4 regions of the Bacillus sp. DX3.1 genome follow, and region 2 is predicted to be linked to each of the others. Evidence: riboswitches for the same ligand, from Rfam matches in the RefSeq annotation. Region 2 holds a riboswitch; each other region holds the start of a gene.
What was found. Region 2 has a riboswitch for S-adenosylmethionine ahead of QRE67_RS02495 (MetQ/NlpA family ABC transporter substrate-binding protein). Riboswitches for the same ligand answer to the same signal wherever they lie in the genome.

Region 1 (7,548 bases), 2.4 Mb from region 2:
GCTCTGTTAATGCTTGTGGTGAAAAGACGCGTTGTAATTCCTCTGAAAGCAGTCGAAACACTTGAGAACTAGATAGTTTTTTCATAAATATCCCTCCGCTTTTTCTTAAATTTTATACAATAGAAAGAAAAAGGAAAGAGGGAAGCAGACATGTATCCACTAGGTTCTAAAGAACGTCCTATCATCGTAAAGGTTTCGTCTAAAGCAAGAGCAGAGAAAGTGGCTGCGATTTGTGAGGCATACAATTTTTACTACATAGTTGGACTAGAATTCAACGAAGATGTGACGGATTTAAAAAAGCAATCAAAGATTGCTCAAGGCCAGCAAATATTTATGAGAGTTGTTCATGTAACAGTGGGAAGAGGTACAAGTTTTGTTGTATGAACAAAGAAATTGAGCTGGATATATAAAACAAGATACCCTCATTTTTTTCGATTTGGGGGTATCTCGTTTTTCTTAACTTGATGGCGATGGGGTACGGCAACATCGCCATCAAGTTAACGAAAATAAATACAGGTATATTTATAAAATTGCTTGTTACTCCCTGAAAAAATAAAAAATCGAAAAAAACTGCATGATAAATAACCCTTACGGGCTAGATTTTTTAAAATATATCATTTCTTACTTGGATAGATGTTGTTCGTATGCAATACCTAAAATATCAAACACCGTTTTCTTTCGATATCGATGCGATTTCCGTCCATTTTTATCAAGTAAATGGAACAAGCGAAGAAAACTTTTTGTTAACTGGATCGATTGAAGTTGTATATGGCGATATAATGTTCGAAAGTAATCGTGAATCATATACATGGCTTTCCATTCACTTAACTCTTTTTGTTTCTTGACCAGTAATAATTGCCTCATTTGAAACATCACAGTAGAGGATAATAAGAGCGCAATTAACTTTCCATAGATATGACACTCTAACCGTTCCTTTTTACATTTGTATTGTGATGAATATGAAAAATAGATTTCCATGTTTTAAAAATGATTTCGATTTGCCAACGAAGGGAGTAGAATTCATGAATGGCTTCTTTTGAGACATATTCCGATGGAATATTGGTAACGTACACATTGATTCCTTGCAGTTTTTTGGTTCGATCGCTAAAAGTCATATTCTTCTTTTTCTCTTTGTATGCACGATCTTTTCTACGTTGTGCTTCTTGCTCAGGGGTTAGTCTGTAAATCACGGCTCGTGCTGGAAGTCCATAACTCCGACCGATATAAACAACAGGAATTTCATAACATTCACCCGGCTGTAACTGATTCATGATGGCTTCTAAGTCAATCATTGTGTATTGATATTTTTCTTAATGGATCCGTTTTTAAAGGTAAGAACATGCTCATTTTTTTGAAATATTTTGGTGTTCATTTTTAATCGAGATAAATAGTACGCCCCTTTTTGTTGGATTGCATCTAAATCAATTAAACTAAAATACCCTAAATCTCGTATGCATAAATCTTGTAAATCAACAGTATGTTGAATCTCTTTCCCATAATTCACATCATTTTGTTTACCTGGCCCCACTTCAACATGTAAAAATTGCCCACTCAGCAAATCGTATTCTAACTGTATTTTTACGCCAGAAGCCTTTCCACTTCCTCCTGAACCAGGATAAGCCGTCGCAAGTTGATCCGAGACTTGAAACGTGGTGGCATCTAAAATCCGAATACGACGAAAATATGCTGAAAAAGAGGAATAGAGAGATGTCATGGATAACAATTGTTTTTGTAATAACTGTGAGAATAAAGAGCGTAAAAATTCCACTGCTTGTGCATTCAACCTTAGATTTAGTCCTTCTGGACTCATCAGGACGCCGGTTTCTGATTCCAAATTTCCACATAGTCTAGCCAGAGAATAACTCGCAATGTCTTGTCCCATCCCAATACATAAGGCAGATAAATCTTGTGCCCTGAATTTACTGTTACGTTGAACAAACTGAGTTTGTTTGGCAAGCTCTGTTAATGCTTGTGGTGAAAAGACGCGTTGTAATTCCTCTGAAAGCAGTCGAAACACTTGAGAACTAGATAGTTTTTTCATAAATATCCCTCCGCTTTTTCTTAAATTTTATACAATAGAAAGAAAAAGGAAAGAGGGAAGCAGACATGTATCCACTAGGTTCTAAAGAACGTCCTATCATCGTAAAGGTTTCGTCTAAAGCAAGAGCAGAGAAAGTGGCTGCGATTTGTGAGGCATACAATTTTTACTACATAGTTGGACTAGAATTCAACGAAGATGTGACGGATTTAAAAAAGCAATCAAAGATTGCTCAAGGCCAGCAAATATTTATGAGAGTTGTTCATGTAACAGTGGGAAGAGGTACAAGTTTTGTTGTATGAACAAAGAAATTGAGCTGGATATATAAAACAAGATACCCTCATTTTTTCGATTTGGGGGTATCTCGTTTTTCTTAACTTGATGGCGATGGGGTACGGCAACGACTCCTTCTTTTTGGAGCCACTTGTTAATTAATGATAATGTCTTAGACTATAAAAAAATAGTTGTAAACTAAAAAGCTGTTTTCTATAGAGGAAAACAGCTTTTACATAATTCATAAATTAACTATTTTGTTTTGCCTCAATAGAGTAAACGCCTTGTCGAGTACCAAATCTTTGATATGTTTGAGTCAATTTCATTTGTAACCTTTCTAAAAGGTTACGAGAAGGGGTATTAGCCATTTGTGTTACTGCGATGACTCTTGGTAGTTTCAAATCATTAAAAGCATAATTTCCTCCAATTCTGCCTTGTTTAAAACATCATCAATTATTACAATTTGATAAGCACTGTTCTTCCCTTTTGCAGGAACAATCATCTTCATACCGTGTACGTTTTTGCTGTCGCTATATTGGCCGAACATAACTTTGTTGTATATTATCTTTTGGAACGCTTAGCTTGATAGCGATAGGGATAACCCCCACTGATCAAAATTTCACTTTATTGATTTCGCTGCGCTTCCCGAAACTCTTCTTTAATTTTATTCAATGTCCCTTCCTCTGTAATCAAACGATATGCTGTACAAGCTAATGCTTTTGCCGCCGTAAACAAAGCTTGATCTCCAAGTTCTGAACGAGCCGCTTCTCGAAACTCGTCTGTATGTGCGATTAAATCATCAGGTCCAATTTTGATATACGGATGAATAGTCGGAACAACTTGGCTCACGTTTCCAGCATCCGTTGAACCGATTCCGATTCGTTCCTTACGATTTACATCTTCACCAAATTGCTCTAATTCTTCTGCAACAATTTCATTAAACGTTTTTGTTACTAATAATTCATCAATTTCATTTTGAAATTGATTGATTTTTACCGTTGTACCTGTAGCTAATGCTGCTCCTTTTGCAATGTTACGTACTTTTTCTGTAACCTCGGCACATCTACCGCGCGTCGCTGCCCGAATAAAGAAGCGTGCCGCTGCGTAATCTGGAATGATATTTGGTGCTTTTCCACCCTCAGTAATGACACCATGAATTTTCACATCAGCTGGTAGTTGCTGACGAAGTGCATTAATTCCGTTATATAACTGAATGATTGCATCTAACGCATTAATTCCTTCTTCCGGAGCAGCAGCGGCATGTGCTGTTTTTCCGTAAAAATAAAAGTCTAGTGGGTCTACTGCTAGTGATGGACTTGTCGTAGCTGTTTTTCCGTTCGGATGAATCATCAGTGCTGCATCAATATTATGAAATAAACCAGCCTTTACATAACTTGCTTTTGCACTCCCGTTCGGGCCACCTTCTTCTGCCGGTGTTCCAAAAACAACGATTTCTCCTCCAATTTCTTCAATCGTTTTTGATAAGGCAATCGCAGCAGCAACGCTAATTGTGCCAATTAAATTATGACCACAAGCATGACCTAATCCAGGCAGTGCATCATATTCTGCTAAAAAGGCAATTGCCGGTCCTTGTTTGCCAGAGCTTTTCCGAGCAATAAATCCCGTTTCATGTCCAGCGATATTGTGCTGCAATTGAAATCCTGCACTTCCTAATAGCAAACTTAACGTTCTTGATGCAAAAAACTCTTGATTGCCGAGTTCTGGATTCTCATGAATATCATGACTTGTTTTCAAATACGTTTCTTTGTTTCTTTCGATACTTTCTACAATTGCATTACGGTGTGACACTACTTGCGTTGTTCCCATTTTTCTATTCCCCCTTCAATTTACACATAAAAAAGCCTCTTTCTAAAGGATAGAAAGAGGCTTTTGAGTACATATCAAAAAATCGCCATCTCTCTTATCTCTCAAGTCTTGCACTTGCTGGAATTGGCACAGTATTCATATTGAATCCGCTGCCGAGGTTTCATAGGGCCAGTCCCTCCACCTCTCGTGATAAGAAATTGTATATATTTTCATAAAATTTTATTAAATTATTTTCATTCTAGTTTTATTCCAACTAAAAGTCAAGGAATTTGTATCCTATCTCTTTATCCCGCTCTTCGCGGGCAGTATTAAAGTTTCACTTTATCGCACATCTAAAAATCCCTTTAAAACACCGATTGTTTCAGGCGCTTGTAATCTTGCAGTGATATAAGGAAATTCAGGAGTTCCCTCAAACATTACGTTTGATGTTAACGGGGCACCTGCCCACAATACTTCATCATCGATCAAAACAAAAGGCATGGCTTTATTCTTCCGACATACTTGTGCATTTTTTAAAGGGATTGTTCCTTCACTATAAATTGTTACTTGTGCTGTTGTACGTGCTAGCGCCTGCCAAATTCTTTTATCTATTTGTCTTGTACTCGGAAGCGATACAATAATTTTCTGTTTTGCCGAAAGAATATCTTTTAATAATGCCTTCGGTTCTTCTATCGTCATTTGTACAAACCAGCGCAAGCGTTTCGTCAACTTTCTTTCTAACAACGGACGTGATGTTGTTCGATCATATACATTCCCTTGTCTTTGTAAATGTGCTGTTAATTGTGACAATGCTTGCTTTCGAGAAAGGTTTTTCCTCATGTATTGGCAGTCAGAAAGCTGAATAAATTTCCCCCTTGCCCTTGTTACCGCAACATTTACAAGGCGATGGTTTTTATGATCAAAGAATAATACACCAGGGCGCTCGCTTGGATAACTATCCACCGTATCAAACAGCATCATATCACGTTCAGATCCTTGGAACTTATGAACAGTTGCCGCTAAAACAGGCGCATGTTGTAACTTTGTTTTTTGCAGCAGTTCTCTTATACAAGTTGATAAAAAACGTGCTTGGGCACGATATGGAGTTACAACACCAATAGATGGCATCCCGTCCAGCAAACCTATTAAAACAAGCTGCATCGCCATGAGTCCGGAAAGAATATTAAAACGTGAACCTGATGAAGCATCTTTTAAAGAATAGGCACCCATTAAGCTTGTATCAAACAGAGCTGTTGCTTCATTCGCAAAAGGCTGCAACTCTGCAAGCTCTTTTCGAACGGAAACAGATGGATGATCAAATACTCTATTATTGTATATAAATGAATTTGTAAAACTTGATATTTCCGGATGCATGCGGCGCTGTTCTTGCAGCATAAATAAGTTTGGATGCTTCTGACGATGATTCACTGAATCAACAATACCCGCATGATAAAACATATCTTCTTTTAACCACTTTGTAACAAGTTCATGATTTGCTAAAGCAATCGGTGGCAATTGTAAAAAATCACCACATACAACGATTCGTTTTCCGAGTGAAGCTGCTAACGCAATTTGTGGCACATAGGCCATACTCACTTCATCTACAATGATTAAATCAAAATTTCTTTCATAAATAAGCGAATCAATCGCACATTTTGATAACGTTGCTCCAATTACTTTCGCATTCTCAATGTATTCTCTTTCTACTTCCTTGATTTTCGCCTTTTGCTTACGAAGGTCTCCTTCTATTTCCTGCATACGTTTCTTTTCAGAAGCCGTCGCTTTATAAGAAAGAATCTTTTGGCGAAGTTCTTGACGTAATTCTTCTAAATACAGTCTCTCTTCTCCCCATGATTCATTTGTTGTTTCAACTAATCTAGAAGCTAGCAACGTTTCATGGTTACGAATGTGCTCATGTTGACTAAAACCATAACGGACAATCTCTCCAGGTGTCCATTTTTCTTTTTTTTCAATTTGCTTTGTCACTTCACTCATTAATACATCTACCGCTGCATTACTATGTGCTAACACAAGCACTGATTTTCCTTTTTGATAATGCGCAGAAATGATGCGTGATAAATTATAGGACTTCCCTGTTCCAGGCGGTCCCCAAACATATGTCGTCGCATTATAAAAAGAGCGATACGCAAGTTCGTTTTTTGGATTCTTCATTTTTTCAATATGCTTTGGCGTACTGTTTCCATCCAAAAGACGTTTTACCCGCTGACGCTTTTGTTTATCTTTTCTTACTTCTTTCAAACGCTCTTGCAATTGTTCTAATAACTGCCATGGCTCACTATATAAAATAGCTTCTCTTATTTCGCCTTGTATATAATCATTTAATTTCAATTCGATTTCTAATCCATGTACAGATAGCACTTCTCCTGTTGCTTCCTCACCATCAAATTCAATACGAATTGGTGTACCGTCTGGTAAGCTCACTTCAGAAATAAGCTGAAATACATAAACCGTACTCTCATAATCTGTATATAAAAAACGACCATTTATAATGGATAGCTTACTGCCACCTATCGTTTTCCAATGTGTAATTTCATATGTTAACGCTTGATGCCACTCTTTCATCGTTTCTGTTAATGAAGGAGTTTGTAAAGTTGTAGTCATACTGATGTCTCCTTCCGTCTCTCCAAACATACTTTCTCACTATATCATAGAACGACATCGGGTTTATAAGATTTATATCTTGCTTATTTTCTTAATATTCAATATTATGATACATATGAAATTTACGGAAAGAAGGAATGGAAATGCCAGTAAGAAGAATAGAACACGTTGGACTAATGGTTGCTAACTTAGAAACTTCCATTTCATTTTATGAAGAAGTGGTTGGCCTAACACTTATAAAACGCATGGGACATCCTGATCCAAATCTAAAACTTGCCTTTTTAGGTGCAGAAGAATCCCAAGAAACAATCATTGAATTAATTGAAGGTTATAATCCTTCTCTTCCAACAGAAGGAAAAGTACATCATATTTGCTTCAAGGTGGATTCATTAGAAAATGAAATAGAAAGACTGAAGAAGTTACATGTAACATTTCTAACAGAGGAAATCGAAACATTACCTGATGGAGCACGTTATATTTTCTTCTCTGGTCCTGACGGAGAATGGGTGGAGTTTTTTGAGACAGAACGATGAAGTTAATCTTTAGTTTGTAGGTGACTCGTCTTAAAAAGAAAATATACAGGTTGAAAAGATTGGAAACGAGTAAAAAAGATTGCTGATTAAGAAAAACCTCAAACTTTTTCTATAACATTCCACGCGAAATCATCACAAAAATTTCCAATCAACTACAAAGCAGGATGGAGAAAATTATGAACAAAATTCAAGGAAATGAAATATTTTTAAGACTACTCTGTACAGAAGACGCGAAATCTGTATTTGATTCAACAGAAATAGAAGAAATCCGTTTTA
Region 2 (7,548 bases):
ACGATAAAAAATGAAAAAAGGCTTAAAAGTCATGCTCGCAGCTTTATTAGCAGTTGGCGTGGTGGGTTGTTCTACAGCGAAGAAAGAAGAGAGTGCAGATAAAGAGAAGAAAGTAAAAGTTGTCTTGGATTGGTTTCCAAATACAAACCATACTGGTTTATATGTAGCGAAGACGAAAGATTATTATAAAAAACAAGGTTTAGATGTGGAAATCATTCAGCCAGGAGATAACGTGTCTGCGGAACAAATGATTGCATCAGGAAAAGCAGATTTCGGTGTGAGCTATCAAGAAAACGTAACATCTGCTCGCGTTGAAGGGATTCCAGTTGTTTCAATTGGAGCAATTATTCAGCATAATACATCTGCTTTCGCTTCACTTAAAAAAGATAATATTACCTCTCCAAAAGATTTCGAAGGTAAACGTTACGGCGGTTGGGGTGCACCAGCGGAAGAAGCAACGTTAAAAACAATTATGAATAAACATAATGCTGATTTTAATAAAGTAGAGAAGATCGTTCTTGGACAAACCGATTTCTTTAAATCAATCGGGCGCGATGCAGACTTTGAATGGATTTATTATGGCTGGGACGGCATTGAAGCAAAACGCCAAGGAAAAGAATTAAATACAGTGATGGTAAAAGATTTAGATCCAGCACTGGATTTTTATAGTCCTGTAATTATTACGAGTGAAAAACATACAAAACAAGATAAAGATTTTGTGAAAAAATTCATGACTGCAACAGCAGAAGGGTATAACTTTGCAATTAAAGAGCCGAAAGAATCAGCTGACATTTTAATTAAAAATGTACCAGATATTAATAAAGAGTTAGTACAAGAGAGTCAAAAATGGTTAAGTACGAAGTATCAAGACGATGCGAAAGCATGGGGAGTACAGAAGGAAGAGGTTTGGACGAACTACATGAATTTCTTACATGATAATAAAGTTATTAAAAAGAAAATTGATGTAAACGCGGCCTTTACAAATGAATTCCTTCCAAGTGAAAAATGAGTGGATTACAAATAAAAGACGTTGTAAAAGCATTTGATGGGAAAAATGTGCTAGAAAAGATTAGTGCTTCCATACAAGAAGGAGAATTTGTCTCATTTGTCGGACCGAGTGGCTGCGGAAAAAGTACGCTATTAAATATGATTGCCAGTATTGAAGAGATGACTAGCGGTGAAGTGGTTTATAACGATGTGCCTGTTAAAAAGCAGGATATCGTAAGCTATATGCCGCAGCAAGATCTTCTCTTGCCGTGGCGCTCTGCCTTGCAAAATATTGTTCTTCCCCTAGAGATTGATGGAAAGGCAAAGAAAGAGCGGTTCGCAGAAGGAATGGAAGCATTGAAGCAGTTCGGTCTTTCTGAATATGCGAACCATTATCCAGATGCGCTATCAGGTGGCATGCGTCAGCGTATTAGTTTCTTGCGTACCTACTTATGTGAAAAGCCTATTATGCTGCTTGATGAACCGTTTGGTAAGCTAGATGCATTTACAAAAATGGAGGTGCATCGCTGGCTGCTAGATTCATGGCATCAAGAAAAACAAACGATCATTATGGTAACGCATGACTTAGATGAAGCGATTTTATTATCTGATCGCGTGTTTATTATGTCGCAACGACCAGCAACACTTGTAGGTGAAGTAAACGTAAACTTACCTCGTCCTCGTACGATGGATATGTTAACATCTCTTGAACTAAAAGAAGATAAAGCTGAAATTTTAGGGATATTAGCTCCTTATATGCGGAAGTAATGAAAGCCACTTAACAGTTTTTTGTATAATGACTGCTAAGTGGCTTTTTTCGTTTGGAAGAAATTTTTAAAGAAAAAGATTGAATGAAAGAGGAACAAAACAATTCATGACGAATAAAATATAAGAGCATGGAGCATGCTTATTATGAAACAATAATGATTTTTAAAGGAGTGAAAGGATAAGATGACTTTATCAACTGTTCTTCAAATGGTTTTAGCTTGATGCGGGAGAAGTCTGCCCATTTTTTAAGTTTAAGCCAAATTGAAGACAGCAGATAAAGAGCCTTAATCCTTTTTTACGATAATAAATTGTAATGGGTAAGGTGTGTTCGCCTTACCCATTTTTATGTATAAAATTAAATAACATCTTTATTTTTGCTGTTCTCTCTATTTGGCTTTTTATTTGAAGTAAAAAGGAGAGAATGAAATGAGTGTATTAACAGTAGAAAATCTTACGCATACGTACGGCGATAAAACCATTTTTTATAATGCTTGTTTTCGGTTATTAAAAGGGGAACATATTGGGCTTGTCGGAAGTAATGGAGCAGGGAAATCAACATTGCTTCGCCTTTTAACAGGAGAAATTTTACCGGATGCGGGGAAAATTGAATGGTTCCCACATGTGAAAATTGGCTTTTTACAGCAGCACATTGATTTACAAGCAGGAACAACCATTGAGGAATATTTACGAAGTGCATTTTCCCATTTATATACTGTTGAACGTGAAATGATGGTAATTGCCGAAAAGATGTCAGAAGCAACCGAATTAGAGAAGTTGTTAGTACAATATGGAGAATTACAAAGTGTACTAGAGAGCTCAGATTTTTATCAAGTTCATACAAAGATAGAAGAAGTAGCAGCTGGATTAGGATTACTCGATCTAGGGATGAACAAAGATGTTACGAAGCTAAGTGGTGGGCAACGTACAAAATTATTGTTAGGTAAACTACTCTTAGAGCAGCCACAAGTTTTACTATTAGATGAACCAACAAACTATTTAGATACAGTTCATATAGAGTGGTTAACATCTTATTTACGAGCGTATGAACATGCTTATATTGTTGTTTCACATGATGAGGTATTTTTAAATAAAATTACGAATGTAATTTATCATTTAGAGGGACAAAGGATAGACCGGTATATAGGAAATTATGAAGTATTTTTACAAAGCTATCAACAACGCAAACAACAATTACAAGCAGCGTACGAAAGACAACGAGAGGAAATTGGAAAATTAGAGGTCTTTATTCAAAAAAATAAAAATCGTAATGCAAAGCAAGCGAAAAGTCGTGAGAAAGTGTTAGACAAAATAAAAAGGATAGGAAAGCCTAACACAGTACCACAGCTGCGCTTTCAGTTCCAAGTTCATACTGATCCGGTGAGCCGTATATTACAAGCAAGCCAAATACAAATTGGTTATACAGAACCGTTATTTCCACCGTTTGATTTACAAATAAAGCGAGGCGAAAAGATTGCGATTGTTGGTCATAATGGAATTGGAAAAACAACGATGTTAAAAACGTTACTTGGGTATGTAAAGCCGTTAGGCGGAGCAGTATGTGCCGGAGAACGAGTAAAGCCTGCTTATTTTGCACAAGAAGAACTTGCTGTAGAATTAACGCCATTGGAACAAGTATGGTCGGATCGTCCTGATATGACACAAAAAGAAATCCGCCAATCTTTAGCAAGATGTGGCTTAAAAGAAGATCATATTCGCCAGCCGCTTTGTTTCTTAAGTGGTGGTGAACAGACAAAAGTACGTTTATGTGAGCTTATGCTAACAGAAAGTAATGTTTTGATTTTAGATGAGCCAACGAATCATCTAGACATACATGCAAAAGAGGCGTTACAAGAAGCGTTGAAGCAATATAAAGGAACCGTTTTACTTGTGTCACATGAACCTTCTTTTTATGAGTCATGGGTGACGCGTGTTTGGGATATGGAGAGTCGGAGTTTCATGTAGTTTGGTAAATTGAAGGGTGTTCGTAATAATAGCTAATGCCTTTTAGGTGGGGGATCAACTGCCCGTAAAACCTCCACTGATTAAAGTTTCACTTTATTTTAAAATAACATTTTTTGAAAAGAAAATATTTTTAGAAAAATATGATTGACAAAATTTTTTGTAAGATTTACTATTAGTACCATAGTTTTTTTAAAATTTTATAAAAATACTCTTATCCAGAGTGGCGGAGGGACTGGCCCGATGATGCCCGGCAACCCAGCTCATGAATTTTATTATGAGCTAGGGTGCTAATTCCTGCAAAACGATTTTCGTTTTGGAAGATAAGAGAGGAGCCTATTTTGTTTATTCGACACCTCTCTTATTAGAGAGGTGTTTTTTGTTTAGAAAAGAGAGAGATTGAGGGGGAATTGTATATGAAGAAGCTATTATTAAGTATTGTAAGTGGAGCCGTATTGCTATTAGGGGCATGTAGTGCCGATGCTGGGAAGGAAGCAAAAGCGCTAGATGAGAAGAAAATTACAGTCGGCGTAACGGGTGGACCGCATGAACAAATTTTTGAGAAGGTAAAAGAAGTAGCGGCGAAAGATGGTTTGCAATTGGAATTAAAGGTGTTCAACGATTATGTAATGCCGAATGTATCGTTAGATGAAAAAGACATTGATGTGAATAGTTTTCAAACGAAGACCTATTTCGATGCATTTAAAGAAGAACGTAAGATGGAGTTAACAGCGGTGTTTTCGACCGTAACATTTCCAATGGGCGTATATTCCAAACAAATTAAAGATGTAAAGGATTTAAAAGACGGAGATGCAATTGCGGTACCAAATGATCCAACAAATGAATTACGTGCATTGAAATTGTTTGAAAAAGCGGGCGTCTTAAAAGTTGATCCAAAAGCAACAGAGAAAGCAACTGCAAAAGATGTGATTGAAAATCCGAAGAACTTAAAAATTATTGAATTAGAAGCATCGCAGTTACCAACGCAGTTAAATGAGGTAAAAGCAGCTGCCATTAATACGAACTTTGCACTAGGAGCAAAACTGCATCCAGCAAAAGATTCTATTTTTCGAGAAGGAAAAGATTCACCATATGTGAACTGGGTTGTTGTTCGTACAGAAAATAAAGATGATGCAGCTGTGAAAAAATTAAAGAAAGCTTATCAATCTAAAGAAGTGAAAGAGTTTATTGAGAAAAAATTCGATGGTTCTGTATTGCCGTCTTGGTAGGAGCTGACTACGATGATTGAATTGAAAAATGTATCCAAAATATTTACAACAAAAAAAGGAGACGTGGAAGCTCTTAAACCAACTTCATTCAGAGTGAAAAAAGGAGAAGTATTTGGGATCATCGGGTATAGCGGTGCTGGGAAGAGTACATTAATCCGCTGTGTGAATGTATTAGAAAAACCGACGACAGGTCATGTAATTGTAAATGGAAATGATTTAACAGCTTTATCTACAAAAGAGTTAGCAAAGGCAAGACAAAAAATCGGGATGATTTTTCAAGGGTTTAACTTATTAAAGACAGTAAATGTGTATGAAAATATTGCTTTGCCTTTACGACTTACGGGAATTTCGAAAACGGAAATTGAAAATAGAGTAGAAAAATATTTACGCATGGTCGGTCTTTTTGACCGAAAAGATGCCTATCCAAATGAACTTTCTGGTGGACAGAAACAACGTGTTGCGATCGCACGTGCATTATCACATGAACCAGAAGTGTTGTTAAGTGATGAGGCGACAAGTGCGCTAGACCCTGAGACAACAGAGTCTATTTTAGATTTATTATTAGAGATCAATGAAAAAATAGGTATTACTATTTTACTGATTACACATGAAATGAATGTGATTCAGCGTATATGTGATCGCGTTGCGGTGATGGAGCATGGGGCTGTTGTAGAGAGTGGTACAGTAAAGGAAGTCTTTACAAATCCGCAACATGCAACGACGGAAAAATTTGTGAACAGTGCTTTTGCAGCCAAAATTCCAGCGGCATTACAATCGGAGCTAAAGGATACGGGTGAAATTGTGACACTCTCCTTCATCGGGAACTCTTCTGGTGAACCGGCACTTGCAGTAGCAACAAAACGATTCCAAGTGTATCCCAATATTTTATCTGGTAATATTACGCAGCTAAAACATGAAGCATATGGAAAGTTAATTGTTCATATGCAGGGGGAAAAAAGTGAAGTGCACCGAGCATTAGTGTTTTTACAGGAACAAGGAATCATCGTAGAAGGAGGCAGAGAAGAACATGGAAAGCAAATCCTTTTTGGCTGAATGGGGCAAAATTATTTGGGAGGCAACCATTCAAACATTCCAAATGACATCCATCTCACTGCTCATATCTATCATTATCGCCTTACCGCTTGGCGTAACACTTGTCTTAACAAGACCAGGTGGCCAGCACGAGAATAAACTTGTATATCCTATTTTAAATACGGTTATTAATATTATTCGATCTGTTCCATTTATTATTCTATTATTCTTTATTTTGCCGTTTACAAAGCTAATCATGGGAACATCGATTGGAGTAAAAGGTGTAATTGTACCACTTGTTGTATTTACTGCCCCTTATATCGCACGCTTAATGGAAACAGCATTATTAGAAGTTGATCGCGGTGTGATTGAAGCATATCAAGCAATGGGAATTTCCACAGTGAAAATTATTTGGCACGTAATGGTTAGAGAGGCCCGTCCATCTCTTGTGCTAGGCTTGACAATTGCGACAATCGGGCTAATTGGTGCAACGGCTATGGCTGGACTAGTAGGAGCTGGTGGACTTGGAGATTTAGCTTATCGTTTTGGGCATTTACGATATGAACCAGAAGTAATGTATGCAACAGTTTTTATTTTAATTATTCTTGTTCAAGGTTTGCAATCCTTTGGTAACGGGATTGCTAGGAAATTAAAGAAAGATTAATAGAAATGCGGTGTCTCTATCATAAGAGACACCGCATTTTTTAGTTCCCAGATATATATAAATACAAATTAAAAAACCGACATAAAACCCTTCTTTTTAGGTGGGAGAGAGCATCCAGCCATGTATAGAAGCGGTCAGATCCTTTTCCTGCACCACTAATTATAACTGTTTCCACAGCAGGAATTTCGTCATTCCGTCCAGCATTTGTAACCACATTTTGAGAAAAATTGTGGCACTGATTTCATTTCATAGCATGGTAGCATTTTAAATTTTCATGTAAAATAATAGTAAAAATAGGTAAGGGAGGGAATAACATGGATATTTTCTTGAGCTTTGCTGAGGAACGGATTCGTCAGGCAATAAATAATGGTGACTTTGATGATCTTCCTGGAAAAGGAAAACCCCCACTGATTAAAGTTGCACTTTATAAAAACTGAAAACTGTGGTGTTTGTGATGTCATGCTAGAGAAGGTAAGTCGTTTTCTAAAACAGTATCAGAATGTGGTAAATATTGTTCTTTCATTGCAGGACATGAAAGAAATTTCAGCGAAGTATTTAGTATTTACAGCACCAACGGTCTTATTATTTTATGAGGGCAAAGAGATATTACGTGAATCACGATTCATTTCGTTAGAGAAGATAGATCGAAAGCTACAACTATTTCAATAGTGGAAGGAGACGTTTTACATGGGAATTGCAATAGGTGCATTGTTCATTTTTATTGTAATCGGAATGATTGCAAAAGAAGTCAGATCTAGTAAGCGTAAGAAAAAATTATATAAATCAGATACTGGCGATAGCTCGGCTACGACTTCTACACCGTTTTTCTTTGCGGGATCTGATAGTTCAAATGACTGCGGTAGCTCTTTTGGTGGAGACAGCAGTTCTTCTGGCGGCGATGGAGGTAGC
Region 3 (7,548 bases), 900 kb from region 2:
TTCTTAAGATACGGTTCTGTTCGATAGATTTGTTTTTCTTCATCTATATATCCCTTTTCTTTAATCTCCACCTGTACAGTTTTTGGCTTCTGCTGACCTCGAATAAGCTGATGACCAATGAAAGCTAAGCAAGCAAATACAACGAGAACGAAGGCTGCTGATGAAAACAGAAAGAATAAGAAAATAAGTCCTCCGACAAATAAAAATACATTTCCTCTCACATATCGGTTCTTTTTTCGATAATGTCTTCCAAACATAATCATAATAAATGCAAAAATAAGGGCACCCGGCTCAAAATGTCCGAGAATCATATCAAGAAAAAGACCAAATCCAAATATGATGAGGAGCATCCCCACTAATTGTGTTTTTGAAAATTGTTTCTTCATTGCAGCTCCCCCTTCTTCATCACTTTAAATAGAAGAAAAAGGTATTGCTTTCCAACACCTTTTCTTCTATCACTATATCATAAGCTCGTTTTATAATGTACTACAATTATTTTATCGTTTCTTTTGTTAAAGTTACTTCATCTTTTTCCTTCATTTCACGCTCAAGTTTTGCAATTTTCATATCAAATGTATCACGTTCATGATCTTCATTCATACGTAACTCTAAATCATGAATATGATCTTCGATTTCTTCAAATCGTAAAAACGGGTTATTTTCATCCATTTTATGAAGTGCTGAATTCATACGGCGGTTCGCATGCGCCATATTTTCGCGAGCCATTAACTCCATACGTTTCGCATTCATTTCTTTTAATTTATTTTTCATTTGAGACAGGCGACGCTCTAATTCATCAATTTGCTCTACAACACCAGCATACATTTCTTCTAGGCGAGCAACTTGCCCTTCATAATATGCTACTTCTTCTAACGCACGTTCATGCAATTGCATTTCTCCTGCTTCTTGTGCGATTACAGCTTGCTTTGATCTTTTATTTACAAAATAACGCGCCTGCTCAAGCTCACGAGCAAAATTAGATTTTAATGTTTTATGACGCTCAATTAGCTTTTCAATTTTCGTTACTTCACGCTCACTATCACGTAAGTATTGATTTAACATCGCAATTGGATTTTTTCTTTCTTTTTCATCTAACACATTGTGAAAATCTGCAAGTATTGCATCGCGTACACGTCCGAATAAAGATTGTTTCATTATAATCTTCCTCTCTTCTACTATATTATTAGTTGATATTAGTTATTTTTCATTAATTTGTTCCACTCGTCTTCAAAGTTGCTATATGGTTTAGAACCTTCTGAAGTAGAATTTACTACTGTATCTTTTCCTTTTTTCCACTCACGGTATCCATAATATAGAACTACTAATGCTGCAATACCGATTAATGCTGGGGAATGAGATAAGGCGATTGACAGGCCGACTAAACCGACAATACCCCAAGCTAACTTTCCAAAAAATGATTGTGCTCGCACAAATGATTTATAGCTCCAGTACACAATCCCTGCTCCAATTGCGAATCCTACAATACCAGCAAGACTACCAAGAGCAATTAAAGCCAAAATACCGGCTGCGATAAACGCTAAAAACTGTTTCATCTTGTGCTTGCCTCCCTTCGATTTGATACTCTTATCTTAACTATTTTTTCGTTTTTTCATAACGAGCTTAAGAACCGTTTTCGACTCAGACTTAAGACCTATTCTGGGTCAGCCCTACATTAAAATGGCATATAAAGTAAAAATTTAATCAGTGGAGTTTTCTTTATCCCCAACTGATTATTAGCCCTCACCAATCGGGCTTTTACGAGCAGTTGACTCCTCACCTAACTTCTTTGCTTTTGCTAAATTTTGAGGAAGAGGGCGTACTGTCCGCAAATGGCGGGATAAAACAAACTGGAGAGCTAAAAATTTAGTGAATAGGTATGTAATGATTTTATTAAGCCTTATGAAATTCTTGTTGCATCCTATAATTAGGCATAGATAATAAAAGAGTACATATATAAAATAATTAAAGGGGGCAGCATATATTGAAAAAGAAGCAAATTCGTCCTGTAGAAATTGGTGATATCTATACAGTAATTTTACCTAATAATTGGTACGGAGCTGTTCGAGTGATAAATAGAATAAGTAATTCTACCTTGCTTGCGACAACTCCCTATTTAGATGTAGGCATCCCAAGCCTAGAAGATAAACGTTTATACAATATTTTGAAAGAAAATCGCTTTTTCTATGAAAGTGAACTTGCATTGTATTGGGTAGATGGAGATGTTCCATCAGACGCTATTTATCTTGGGAACATTCCTCTCTCAAATATAGAGAAGAAATTAACATGTTCTTCATATAGCGGCCAATGGGGCGAACATAACGGAATAGAAGTTTGGTATGAATGGCGCTGGAAACACGATAGAGCAAACTTTGAAAAAGAAATACGCGAAGAAGAAGAAAACATGCTACGTGAATGGCAAGAGCTACCACAGTCTCCCAAAGAAATGATGGAGGATTATACATTTTGGAAAATCATTTCCCTCTTAGATTGGAAATTACAAACCAAAGATGAATATGATGTATTAGAACCTGCCATCGAGGCATTATCCCTTATGAAAGTAAAAGATATAAAACAATTTCATGAATCTTTATCCTATAAATTGTATCTCTTAGATACAAGAGAGCATGCCAAACATATTGGCGCAGCCTCCTTTAGCAAAACAAAAGATGATTATGTTTCAGCCGATGTGTTCTTATATACACGATGTCTTGCAATCGCAAGAGGAAAAGATTTATTCGAAAAGGCTCTAACAGAACCGGTTTATATGCCAAAAGACGAAGAGTTTGAACCTCTACTATATCTAGCAGAAGAAGCATATATGCGAAGGATGAATAAAGAATTTAAATATGAAACAGGATGTGATTATGAATCCTTTTCAAATAAAGCAGGTTGGGAGTAAGTTTATACACTACATTGTAAATCAAAGAGCGATTCATAAAGAAAGAGGATGCCTTATACAAGACACCCTCTTTCTTTATGCTGTTTTATGATATTGCTTTTTTTCCGCCACCTTTGAAAACCGTGGGAAACCAATCAAAATTGAAACTATACCGCAAATCCCAACCAAGATTGGATAAAACGCATATGGTAACAATTCAATCGGTGACAATGCTGCAAATCCTGCCGCAGTTAACATTTGAGCACCATATGGAATTAGCCCCTGTACACAACATGAGAAAAGATCTAATACACTCGCTGATTTTCTTGGATCAATTTCGTACTGATCAGCAATATTTTTTGCAAGCGGACCAGTGAAAATAATAGAAATAGTGTTATTTGCTGTACACATATTTGTCAAACTCACTAAACCAGCAATTCCAAACTCTGCACCTTTTTTCGAACGAATATTACGTGTTAATGTATTCATTAAATATTGAATACCACCATTATATTGAATGATTTCAACCATTCCACCGATCAAAATTGCTAATAGCACTAACTCCATCATGCCATTAATTCCCGTTGTTACACTTTTAAAGAAGCTTGCCAGTGTGTAGCTACCATCAATAAGACCAATAATACCCGATAAAACTGTTCCGCCTGTTAATACAATAAGTACATTCCAGCCAAGTAACGCTGTAACAAGTACACCTGCATACGGTAAAATTTTCACCCAATCGAATGCATGAGCCTTTATTTCTGTATCATTTCCAATTGTTAACACAACCAACAGCACAACGGTAATAACCGCAGCTGGTAATACAATTAAAAAGTTTGTTTTAAATTTATCTTTCATCTCCGTTCCTTGCGAACGAACAGCAGCAATCGTCGTATCTGAAATAAAAGATAGATTATCACCGAACATCGCTCCACCAACAACTGTGGCCATCACAAGTGCCAATGAAATGTCTGTTTGCTCACTAACCCCCACTGCAATGGGTGCTAATGCAGCAATTGTTCCCATTGACGTTCCCATCGCTAGTGAAATAAATGAGCCAATAATAAAGATTCCAGCAACAATAAATCCTTGCGGTAAAACAGCAAGGGCTAGATTTACCGTCGATTCCACGCCGCCCATTCCTTTTGCAGTTTCAGAAAATGCTCCAGCAAGTACAAAAATTAATACCATAATCATAATATCCGGATTGCCAGCCCCTTTGGCAAAACGTTCAACTTTTGTTGTAAAACTTTCTTTTCGATTCATAGCTAACGCTGCCGCCACAGCAATTAAAATTGCTACAAGTATTGGCAATTTATAAAAATCGCCAGTAATAATTCCAGAACCAATGAATAGCGCTAAAAATATTCCAAGCGGTAATAATGCCCACCCATTTCCTCTCGTTTGTTTCAAAATAACATCCTCTCCCTATTTCTAAACCTTTTCTCTCTAACAACAAAAGACCTCTTCCGAAGAGAAGAGGTCTTATACATCTATAAGAAACACTCTCCTCATCTTTCAAGCATACACTTGCTGGATTTGGCACAGCACTCTATGATGAGTCCGCTGCCGAGGCATCGTAGGGCCAGTCCCTCCGCCTCTCTTTATAAGAAGGTTTCATATTTTATTTTTTGTAAGGAATTCTTTCCTAACTTTACTCGTTTACAAATCAAAAGTCAATTATTATTTCTATAAAAATAGTTGGTATTTTTTTGATATTTATACAAAATTACGAATACACCAAACATTTCATAGGATCAAACGTTACATTTCGTTTTTTGAATTTCTGTTTCTAAAACTGCAAACCAGGAAAGCGTTTCTTTTTTCATCGTCTCTATAAGCCATTTTGCCGTAGTCCAAGCTACATCATATTCTTCTTTAGAAACATCTTTATCCCTATATGCTTCCTCTAACTCATCTTCATCAAGCAAATATATATCACCATTCGGTAACAACACAACATCTAAATATAAATCATCGAAATAAGGCATTCCCCTTTCATCTATTTGATACTCTTTTGCAACATCAATATAATACTGCACAAGCTCTTTTTTTTCATTCAACATCGCTGTAATCGCAAAATTTTTCCCGTTTATAAAATACTGCATCCAAGTATAACCTGCATCTACAATACAAAGCTTCCGATCATTATATTGTTTATAACTAGGAGCCTTCACTTCATTCATATGTAGTATACCTAGCATCCCCTCTTGTACCTGTTTCACCGAATATGTTTTATCTATTAACCGTTCCCATGAAGATCCATCTCCATATTTCCTTTTCATCACACTACAACCCCTTTTCTATACAGAAAAGCCCCCACGTCTTCCGTGAGGGCTCTATCATTCATTAAGCTGCTTGTTTCTCTGAAATTTCTTTAAAATAAGCTTGTCCTTTTTCTTCATCATATTGACCTTCCCACTTAGACATAACAACAGCTGCTAATGAGTTACCAACTACGTTAACTGCTGTACGTGCCATATCGAGAATACGGTCAATACCAGCGATAAATGCTAAACCTTCTGCTGGAATACCTACTGTACCAAGCGTTGCTAATAATACAACGAACGATACACCCGGTACACCCGCAATTCCTTTAGATGTTACCATTAACACAAGCATTAATGTAAGTTGCTCTGTAATGGACAAATCAATACCATACATTTGCGCTAAGAAAATAGCCGCAATTGCTTGATATAATGTTGATCCGTCTAAGTTAAATGAATAACCTGTTGGAATAACGAAAGATGCTACGGCTTTTGGACAACCGAATTTCTCCATCTTTTCCATAATCTTCGGCAAAACCGTCTCTGAGCTTGCTGTAGAATATGCTAAAATAAGCTCGTCTTTTAAAATCTTAAAGAATTGGAAAATATTAATTCCAAATAGTTTCGCTGTCAGCCCTAATACAACAACAACGAAGAAAATCATTGATCCATACACCACAATAACTAACTTTCCAAGTGGAATTAATGATGCTATACCAAACTTAGAAACCGTTACACCAATTAACGCAAATACACCAAACGGTGCAAATTTCATCACTTGGTTTGTAACATAAAACATCGAATCAGCTACACCTTGGAAAAATTGAAGAACTGGTTTTCCTCTTTCCCCAATCGCTGCAACTCCTAAACCAAATAATACGGAGAAGAAAATAATCGCAAGCATATCACCGTCTGCTAACGACTTCATAATATTCGTTGGGACAATATTCACAAATGTATCTGCAAATGAATGACTCTGCACTTGCTCTGTTGTCGCTGTATATTTAGAAATATCAGTCTTTGTTAATTCATCCATATTCACGCCTTTTCCTGGTTGGAAAATATTCGCTATCAATAAACCAAGAGCGATGGCGATAGTTGTAATAATTTCAAAATAAAGGATCGTTTTTCCACCTAATCGACCAAGTTTCTTTACATCACCTACGCCAGCTACACCAACAACGATACTAGCTACCACAATAGGTACAACAATCATTTTAATTAAACGAATGAAGATGTCACCAATTGGTTGTAAATACCCTGCAACTGTGTCATTTCCATAAAAGATTGCTCCCACTGCAATACCAAGTGCAAGCCCTATTAAAATTTGCCACGCAAGTCCAATTCTTTTCATACTTGCAGCAACCCCCTTCTCAGATGTTTATATCTCTATATTTTTTAAAGATATTATGAAATAAAGAAAATAAGAGTATTGTATATTATTCGACAATTCCCTACATTTTCTCCCCTGTTAAAAATGATAAATCAAAAAATGAAATCTGACAACAAAATAAGTTTGTCTGAATACAAATAATTTTCTTGACAAAGATAAACCTCATGTCAGAAAACCTAACATGAGAACGATTCCATGTGTTATATATCAACTTTTTTTCATCCATTCAATTCTAACACAGTAATCAACATAATATGCGGAAATAACCGTAATTCCAACAATTCACAGTATATTTATAAAGTTTTCTTTACATTATTATTACAACAATAGACATCGTTCTTCTTCTTATGATATATACATCATAGGGAAAGGAGCTAGACACCTATGAAAAAGAAATTTGTAGCTTTTAGTGTATTGGCAGCAGGAACTCTTCTTGTTTCTCCATTGCTTTCACCAGCATACGCAGAAACAAGTCAAGATAAATTATCGAACATTCAAACCGAATTAGAGGGTAACCAACAAGAATTACATACTAAATCAGCAGAGAAAGAACAGATTGAAAAAGAAATACAAGAATTACAAAAAAAAATCGACGAATTAACAAATTCTATCAATAAAAATGAAGCTGATTTGAACACTACAAAAAAAGAAATTAGTACAACACAAAAAATGATTACCGAGAAAAAGAAACATATCGAGCAATTACAAACACAAATCGACACACGTCAAGATGTAATCAAACAACGCTTGCAATCCATGCAAGAAAAGCCGCGTACAAATATCGTGACAGAAGTATTGATAAACTCAAATAACTTCGCAGACCTCATTGAAAATATGTATTCTGTCAGTTTAATTTTAAATAACGATACAGACATCGTAAAAAAACAAACAGACGATCAAGAGACTGTAAAAACAGAAAAAGAAGCTATTGAAAAGAAAGAACAACAACTGAAAGAATCCGAACAAAAATTACAACAACAACAACAAGAACTACAAGCAAATCAACAACA
Region 4 (7,548 bases), 1.9 Mb from region 2:
TATTCTACCAATAAAGGAGTGCTTACTTGATGTTCACGAATCGCGTTGTATTTTTAACAGGTGCTGCAAGCGGAATTGGCTATGAAATGGGGAAAGCTTTTGCAAAGGAAGGTGCGAAAGTTGTAATCAGCGACCGTCTTGAAGATCGTTCCAAAGAAGCTGCCGAGCAGTTACGTCACGAAGGGTATGAAGCAATTGGAATGAAATGTGATGTCACGTCCGAACAAGAAATTTCACAAGCTATTTCTGAAACTGTTACACACTGGGGTTCACTTGATGTTTTAATCAATAACGCTGGTATGCAGCACGTTTCACCTATTGAAGAATTTCCAACAGATAAGTTTGAACAGCTCATTAAAATTATGCAAATCGCACCATTTATTGCGATTAAACACGCTTTCCCTATTATGAAAAAACAAAAGTATGGCCGAATTATTAATGTTGCATCTATTAATGGACTTGTTGGTTTTGCAGGAAAATCTGCTTACAATAGTGCAAAGCATGGTGTTATTGGTTTAACAAAAGTGGCTGCTTTAGAAGGAGCAGAACATGGAATTACTGTGAATGCCCTCTGCCCAGGCTATGTCGATACACCTCTTGTTCGCAACCAACTACAAGATTTAGCAACAACAAGAAATGTGCCGCTAGAACGTGTATTAGAAGAAGTCATCTATCCGCTCGTTCCACAAAAACGCTTGTTAGCAGCACAAGAGATTGCCGATTATGCTTTATTTTTAGCTAGTGAAAAAACAAAAGGTGTAACTGGACAAGCTGTTGTTATCGATGGTGGCTACATAGCGCAGTAGTTTTTTATCCCGCTATTTACAGGCAGTAAGACCCCCACTGATTAAAGTTTCACTTTAGCTTTTATATCACCAAACAGGCTTATGCTCTTACATGCATAAGCCTGTTCTGTTACCTCGTTTCATTCGGAGCCTCATATCTTGTCATTTGCTGTGGGAGCTTCTCAATTGCTACAATCACTCCATCTAACTTACTTTCAATTCGGTGCAGTAAATATAGCGTCACAACAATCGGAAACCCCACATTTCCAACCATAGATATCCATTCCTCCATGTGCTTCTCCTCCTTTCTTCTATATAAATAAGAGGAAGCAAAGAAAATTGGTAACAAAAAAACAAGCTAACATCTATCAGCTTGTTTTTCCAAATAATGAAGCAATTTCACCTTCATAATTTCCTTGTAAAATTCCTTTTTCGGTAATAATCCCTGTTATTAAATTATGCGGCGTCACATCGAATGCGGGATTATATACATCAATACCTATTGGTGCAATTTGCTTCCCATCAAGCTTTGTAACCTCAGATTCATCTCGTTCTTCAATAACAATTTCAGCACCCGTTTTCTTTGTAATATCAAATGTAGAAAGTGGAGCAGCTACGTAAAAAGGAATCTGAAAATATTTTGCTAGTATAGCTAAATTTGATGTTCCAATTTTGTTTGCTGTGTCACCGTTCGCCACAATTCGATCTGCCCCCACAATGATTGCAGCAACCTTTTTCGTCCGAATCGTATGTGCTGCCATATTATCTGTAATAAGTGTTACATCAATACCCGCTTGCTTTAGCTCCCATGTAGTAAGACGTGCACCTTGTAGGACAGGCCTTGTTTCACATGCGTATGCGTGCAAATTTATACCTCGTTCTTTTCCGATATAAAATGGGGCTAACGCTGTTCCATAGCGCGCCGTTGCAATACTTCCTGCATTACAAATCGTTAAAATACGGTCGCCATCTTTAAACTGTGTCAGCGCATTCTCTCCAATACTGCGGCACACTCTTTCATCTTCCTGCTGAATTTGAAGTGCTTCCTCTTCTAGTTTCTTTCTTGCTTCTTTAATTGTTGTTACATGCTGAATAGAAGCAGCAATCCGGTCGATTGACCAAAATAAATTAACCGCGGTTGGACGTGATGTCGCTAAATAGTTACAGTCTCTTTTAAATCGTTTTTGAAAGTCTTCGATATTTGTAACATCATATTTTTTAGCAGCAAGCGCTAAGCCAAATGCAGCTATAATTCCAATGGCTGGCGCTCCGCGTACTTCTAACATAACAATGCTTTTCCACACATCTTCAATCGTAGTTAATGTTTTATACTCTACAACATGTGGTAATTTCGTTTGATTTAATACAGCAATAGAATCCCCTTTCCAGCTTACAGAACGCGGAACGGCAACTGTTGTGCTCATATTCTTACTCCCTCTCCTGATACAATATATTGAAATAACGCTCGAAACACCTGGATATCTGCACCTGTCGTTTCATGTAACAATAATTCTCGGCCTAAATATAGCGCTTGTTTTTTTGCTTGAATTCTTCTTTTTCCGTCCACGATTCCATCTAAATCAGCTACATGTGCTAACCCAATTGTTCGGCGAATGATTTCACAACCAGCAAATCCAACTGCATCAGCAAAAATATTTTGCAGTACAATTGCTAACCACTGTTTCTCTTTCGTATATGATTCTACGCCTTCTAATACCCATAGTTTTGTAAAGGTTTCTACAAAATTACTCCACGTTTTTTCTATATGATAGAATAGTATATTTCTTTTCTCTTCTTCTCGTGACAGCGCATTTAGCAACAAATTCGCAATAAATTGTCCAAGATCAAATCCAAGCGGCCCAAATGTTGCAAACTCCGGATCAATCACCTTCGTTTCTGATGGAGAAGAAAAAATACTTCCTGTATGTAAATCTCCATGAATTAACGTTTCTTTTCTCGTTAAGAATTTATATTTACACTGCGCTGCCTGTAATTTTAGTTTTTTATCACACCAAAGTTCATCTAGGACTGGTTGCAGTGCTTCTTCGTAATCATTTGTAGCAGAATTTGCAAATGGATCTGTAAACACAAGATCTTCCGTTATTTTACATAGATCAGGATTCACAAACTGACCATCTAGTACTCTCTTTTCTTCTGATTGCAGCCCAAAATCTGAAGTGTAAAAAAGGACATATGCTAAAAAACGACCAATATGTTGTGATAAAAGCGGATAATCCTCACCCTCTATCAATCCTTTACGGGTAATTGTAAGATTCGATAAATCCTCCATTACCGTCACAGCTAGCGTTTCATCATGACCATATACTTTCGGTGCATATTCAGGCACATATTTCCCGAAAATCTGTAGCGCTTGATTTTCAATTGTCGCCCGTCCTAATGAAAGTGGCCAACTTTCTCCAACAACTTTTGCATATGGAAGAGCCTGTTTTACAATGATACCGTGCTCCCCATCATGAAGACGGAACACATAATTTAAATTTCCATCCCCAATTTCATGACAAGTCACCTTTGCACCTTTTTCAAAGTACCCATGCTCTTTTACATATTGGATTGCTGTTTCTTCTGTTAATGATTGATATCCCATCTTCTTCTCCCTCCTTTTTAAATCTCAGGGTTTTTCATCATAAGAAAAACCCCTTTTAACGACGAAAGAGGTTTGAAGTTTATCTTCTCCCCTCTTATCTGTCAGAAAGCTTTCCTTTCTGCTGGAATTAGCACCGTGCCTTAATGGCGCATACGCGCCCCATTTCACAATGGTATTACGGTCGGTTGCTGGGTTTCATCGGGCCAAATCCCTCCACCTGCTCTTGATAAGAGTTGCAATATTTGAATTTTCAAGTTTCTGATGAAGACTATAACAAGAATAAAAATCACTTGTCAACATTTTTTCCGTAAAAGCCCCCTGATCAAAATTTCACTTTATTTGTATAGATCTGGACGGCGATCAACAAAGACAGGAATTCCTTTTCGTACTTCATTGATTTTTTCTAAGTCCAGTGCACCATGCAAAATAGATTCTGTTTCATCTGCTTCCGCTACAATTTATTGTGATAGGTAAGGCTTTGAAGTTATCTACACCTTTTCCCCCACATCACACCGTACACGATAGTTTCCCATCATACGGCGTTCCATCGTTTCCAACTGACACTATAAGTTATTCTAGATTGTAATCGGTTCGTTTTCAGACTTAGTACGAAGTTTATTTAATTTGTTTAGTGATTTTTCGTTAAAATTAAGCGAGAGAAGCACGTGTTTTATCTTCACTATGTCGGTCATGTGAATTAATTTATGGACGAATGAGTCAACAATGACTAGATTACTGTAAGTATCCGTTCCTCCCTTGTTAAGGGGAACTACGTGGTGACAATGTACTCTGTCAATTCCAATAACATCACCAATTACGTAACATTTTCCATATTGAGCGACATATTTAGATATCCTATTGTCGTTATATTCGATGCTCCTATTTTTTGAATAGGTAGTCATAACTTGTTTAAGAACGTCCCGAGGTATGGCTTTAAGATTTTCATGGATTTTACTTCTTCCCTTAACCGTGTAGTTACAAATACTTTGAGAGAAATTCCATGGGTTTTTATGGTGCATACCAGTGATAGGGAGTAACGGTATGTTACAAACCGAATATATTTTGGTATTAGGCAGAATGCCTTTGGCTCGCTTTTGAAAATTCTTAGGAGTTTCACTGAAACAAATTTTCTTACTATTCTCCCTAAGTCTGTTTTTGATGGATTTGAGAAGAGTGTAGCAAATCTCTGTCAAATCAATGTATATTTTGGTAGCATATTTGTAATAATTTTGTATGCCAATAAGGGTAGTGTTGTATCTTATCACAGCTTCCGCTGTTGGGTTTCTCTGTATCTCTTTAATTTTGTCCCTGAGGATTCGTTTAGTCTTTTGTATGGCTTTATCTGTCATACTAGTTTTGGCAACATACCCATGTCTTGATTGTTTTTGTTGGACTAGTTTGACCTTGAATCCTAAGAAGATAGACGAATTCTTTTTGAGATTTACAACCTTAGATTTCTCTGTGTTTACATCGAGTCCAAGGCGCTTCTTGAGAAAATCAACAGTGGCATAATAGAATTTCTTTGCATCTGTATATGATTTACACATTATTTTAAAATCGTCTGCGTAACGCACAATATGTCCACCTTTAAGATTTCTATTCTTGCGTGCCCACACAAGCCATCCTGGTGACAATTTTGCATTCTTGGGAGTAAAGTTCTCCCATTGGTTACAAATCCACCAATCCAGTTCATTAAGTACGATATTGGAGAGTAATGGTGAAATAATACCACCTTGCGGTGTACCTTTAGTAGGAATTCCCTCCCCATGGATTTCAGATTTGAGAATTTTTGATATCACACATAGAAGTGATTTATCTCTGATTCCCAGTGTCCACATCTGCTTTAAGAGTTTTCCATGATTGACATTATCAAAGAATCCTTTGATATCAATATCTACACAGTAATGGTTGCGATATATATTCATAAGACTAACCATACGACTTAAGGCATGATGTGTACTTCTGCTTGGTCTAAATCCATAACTATGGTTATAGAATTTTGCTTCACAGATAGGTTCCAAGACTTGTAATATACTTTGTTGGACTAACCTATCCCAAATGGTAGGGATACCTAGGGGACGTGTTTTGTTACTTCCCTCTTTAGGAATATTTACTCTCCTAACAGCGTTAGGACGATATCGTTGTAGTCTGCTTCTGACCTGCTTAATAATTTGTGAGTCATTCAGATGCCAAATGTCTTTGATTGTTAATCCGTCTACGCCAGCTGTTTTACTACCCTTATTAGTTTTGATGTTTCTATATGCTAATCTAATATTTTCTTCTGAACCAATAATGTCCATTAACTTATAGAAATTGTTACCATTGAGACTTTGCGAATATAGTTCGTCATATTGAGATTGCATGTCGTAATATTCGTTATGTCTAAGTTTGGTTTTCTTCAACATGGGCTGTAGCCTCCTTTCTTGCAAGAAGCACTACATCTCTTAGTCTTACCCGAATCCATGCTAACCGTTGGTAACTGTTCAGTCTTCAATCGACTAGTGGCTATCCCTCCACGTTCGTTAGACGCTTCATCGGTACTGTGCCACCACTTTCACTACCATAAATCTAGGTTATATATCGGACTAATATCATCCGTACTTTCCCTAGAAACGTTTCATCGGAAGCAAGCCCTCCGCGTTGGTAGCTTACCACGTTCCGTCATTCTTATCTGTGCATATACACTTTTAGGTTTCTCCTATAAGCCTGTTATCTTGATATTGCCTGTAACAATATATGGACGTTCATAAAGGAGACTTTTACTAATCCACAATAACGACACTAATTGTGTCAGCATACCTTTCGATATGCTCCCATTATAGACCCGTACAATCGGAGATTCGTCTGCACATTCAAAGCTCGTATTGCATTATTGTACATTCTAACCATAAGTGTTTTATAGACTCCCGGCCTATAGGCTACACCATCCACCTCTGGACAGCTTTCGTATCTTTTCGATTTACGGTAGCTCTCAGCCGACTTCTTCGAACTTCATACGATTTGGTTCTTGCTAACTTCGTCGCATGTCGAAGGTTTAGAGAAAGCCCTTCAAGGCGTTACCCTATCATTTGACTTTTCAGAATGACAGTTCACTGTTGAACTGTTGTTCGACAGTGCCTAAGCTTTTCACTTAGGAACGTGTCGTACCTCCCCATGGATCAATAATAAGAGAGTGACCAGCAAACACATTATTCGGATCTTGCCCAGCTCTATTACACGCAACAACATAACATTGATTTTCAACTGCTCTCGCTTGAAGAAGTAAACGCCAATGTGCTAAACGCACAAGCGGCCATTCTGCTACAACGAATAATACATTTGTTCCTCTTGCGGTATGAACACGCATCCATTCTGGAAAACGAATATCATAACAAATTACACCTGCACACTGCACACCATCAAGTGTAAACTCTCCCGTTCCATCACCAGCTATTAAATAGTTGGGCTCATCCATCAATTGAAACAAATGCACTTTACTATACTCATGTTGCAGTTGCCCCTCACGATTGACTGTATACATTGTATTGGTAATACCTTGATCAGTCTGTTTCGCAATGGAGCCACCAACAATATTTACACCATATTGCTTCGCCCATTCTGAAAGAAGTTGTTTTGTTTGCACTCCGGCTTGATCAGCAATTTCGGTAAGTCTTTGTAAATCATATCCCGTTGTCCAAAGTTCCGGTAATACAATCACATCTGGATTTTCTTTCATCGCTTCTTCTATTTTCTTCTTTGCATTTTTAATATTTTTTTCCACAGAACCAAAAGCAATGTCCATTTGAACACAAGCTACTTTCATTTTGTCCGCCCCATTCTCTTTTATTTTTTTCTTTACAAAAAGTTGGAAAGGTTATATCATTTGTCACTAGAATTGTAACAACTTTCAAAAGAGGTGGAAAGTATGAAACATTTTCAACCTTCCGAGATTGTAACATCATTACCAACACAATTTTTTGCTTCACTCGTTGCTAAAGTAAATAAAGTGGTGCAAGCAGGACACGATGTTATTAATCTAGGACAAGGAAATCCAGATCAACCAACACCGCAACATATCGTAACAGCTTTGCAACATGCGGCAGAAAAAGCAATTCATCATAAATATCCACCATTTCGTGGACATGAAAGCTTAAAAGAGGCTGTCGCTACGTTCTATAA

Region 1: another riboswitch for S-adenosylmethionine. It lies ahead of QRE67_RS14255 (M20 family metallopeptidase); the one in region 2 lies ahead of QRE67_RS02495 (MetQ/NlpA family ABC transporter substrate-binding protein).
Region 3: another riboswitch for S-adenosylmethionine. It lies ahead of QRE67_RS07010 (Na+/H+ antiporter NhaC family protein); the one in region 2 lies ahead of QRE67_RS02495 (MetQ/NlpA family ABC transporter substrate-binding protein).
Region 4: another riboswitch for S-adenosylmethionine. It lies ahead of mtnK (S-methyl-5-thioribose kinase); the one in region 2 lies ahead of QRE67_RS02495 (MetQ/NlpA family ABC transporter substrate-binding protein).

What each region holds. Positions count from the first base shown of each region.
Region 1 is NZ_CP128153.1:2,893,961-2,901,508, forward strand. It holds partial or broken gene QRE67_RS14235 (IS4 family transposase) at 1-85, opposite strand, end outside; gene QRE67_RS14240 (hypothetical protein) at 151-384, shown strand; partial or broken gene QRE67_RS14245 (IS4 family transposase) at 622-2,041, opposite strand; gene QRE67_RS14250 (hypothetical protein) at 2,107-2,340, shown strand; gene QRE67_RS14255 (M20 family metallopeptidase) at 2,936-4,138, opposite strand; SAM riboswitch class I at 4,230-4,334, opposite strand; gene QRE67_RS14260 (AAA domain-containing protein) at 4,460-6,769, opposite strand; gene QRE67_RS14265 (VOC family protein) at 6,883-7,272, shown strand; gene QRE67_RS14270 (GNAT family N-acetyltransferase) at 7,449-7,548, shown strand, end outside.
Region 2 is NZ_CP128153.1:502,804-510,351, forward strand. It holds gene QRE67_RS02475 (ABC transporter permease) at 1-14, shown strand, start outside; gene QRE67_RS02480 (ABC transporter substrate-binding protein) at 11-1,009, shown strand; gene QRE67_RS02485 (ABC transporter ATP-binding protein) at 1,006-1,755, shown strand; gene QRE67_RS02490 (ABC-F family ATP-binding cassette domain-containing protein) at 2,182-3,717, shown strand; SAM riboswitch class I at 3,926-4,044, shown strand; gene QRE67_RS02495 (MetQ/NlpA family ABC transporter substrate-binding protein) at 4,131-4,943, shown strand; gene QRE67_RS02500 (methionine ABC transporter ATP-binding protein) at 4,956-5,996, shown strand; gene QRE67_RS02505 (methionine ABC transporter permease) at 5,971-6,639, shown strand; gene QRE67_RS02510 (DnaJ family domain-containing protein) at 6,954-7,076, shown strand; gene QRE67_RS02515 (thioredoxin family protein) at 7,057-7,308, shown strand; gene QRE67_RS02520 (YxzE family protein) at 7,327-7,548, shown strand, end outside.
Region 3 is NZ_CP128153.1:1,400,186-1,407,733, reverse strand. It holds gene liaF (cell wall-active antibiotics response protein LiaF) at 1-386, opposite strand, end outside; gene QRE67_RS07025 (PspA/IM30 family protein) at 493-1,155, opposite strand; gene QRE67_RS07020 (lmo0954 family membrane protein) at 1,194-1,553, opposite strand; gene QRE67_RS07015 (DUF4240 domain-containing protein) at 1,982-2,899, shown strand; gene QRE67_RS07010 (Na+/H+ antiporter NhaC family protein) at 2,975-4,291, opposite strand; SAM riboswitch class I at 4,387-4,491, opposite strand; gene QRE67_RS07005 (ribonuclease FAU-1 family protein) at 4,636-5,163, opposite strand; gene gltP (glutamate/aspartate:proton symporter GltP) at 5,228-6,499, opposite strand; gene QRE67_RS06995 (murein hydrolase activator EnvC family protein) at 6,923-7,548, shown strand, end outside.
Region 4 is NZ_CP128153.1:3,761,056-3,768,603, forward strand. It holds gene QRE67_RS18700 (3-hydroxybutyrate dehydrogenase) at 30-806, shown strand; gene QRE67_RS18705 (YvrJ family protein) at 916-1,077, opposite strand; gene mtnA (S-methyl-5-thioribose-1-phosphate isomerase) at 1,154-2,209, opposite strand; gene mtnK (S-methyl-5-thioribose kinase) at 2,206-3,390, opposite strand; SAM riboswitch class I at 3,482-3,623, opposite strand; gene ltrA (group II intron reverse transcriptase/maturase) at 3,966-5,795, opposite strand; partial or broken gene QRE67_RS18725 (carbon-nitrogen family hydrolase) at 6,521-7,280, opposite strand; gene QRE67_RS18730 (pyridoxal phosphate-dependent aminotransferase) at 7,295-7,548, shown strand, end outside.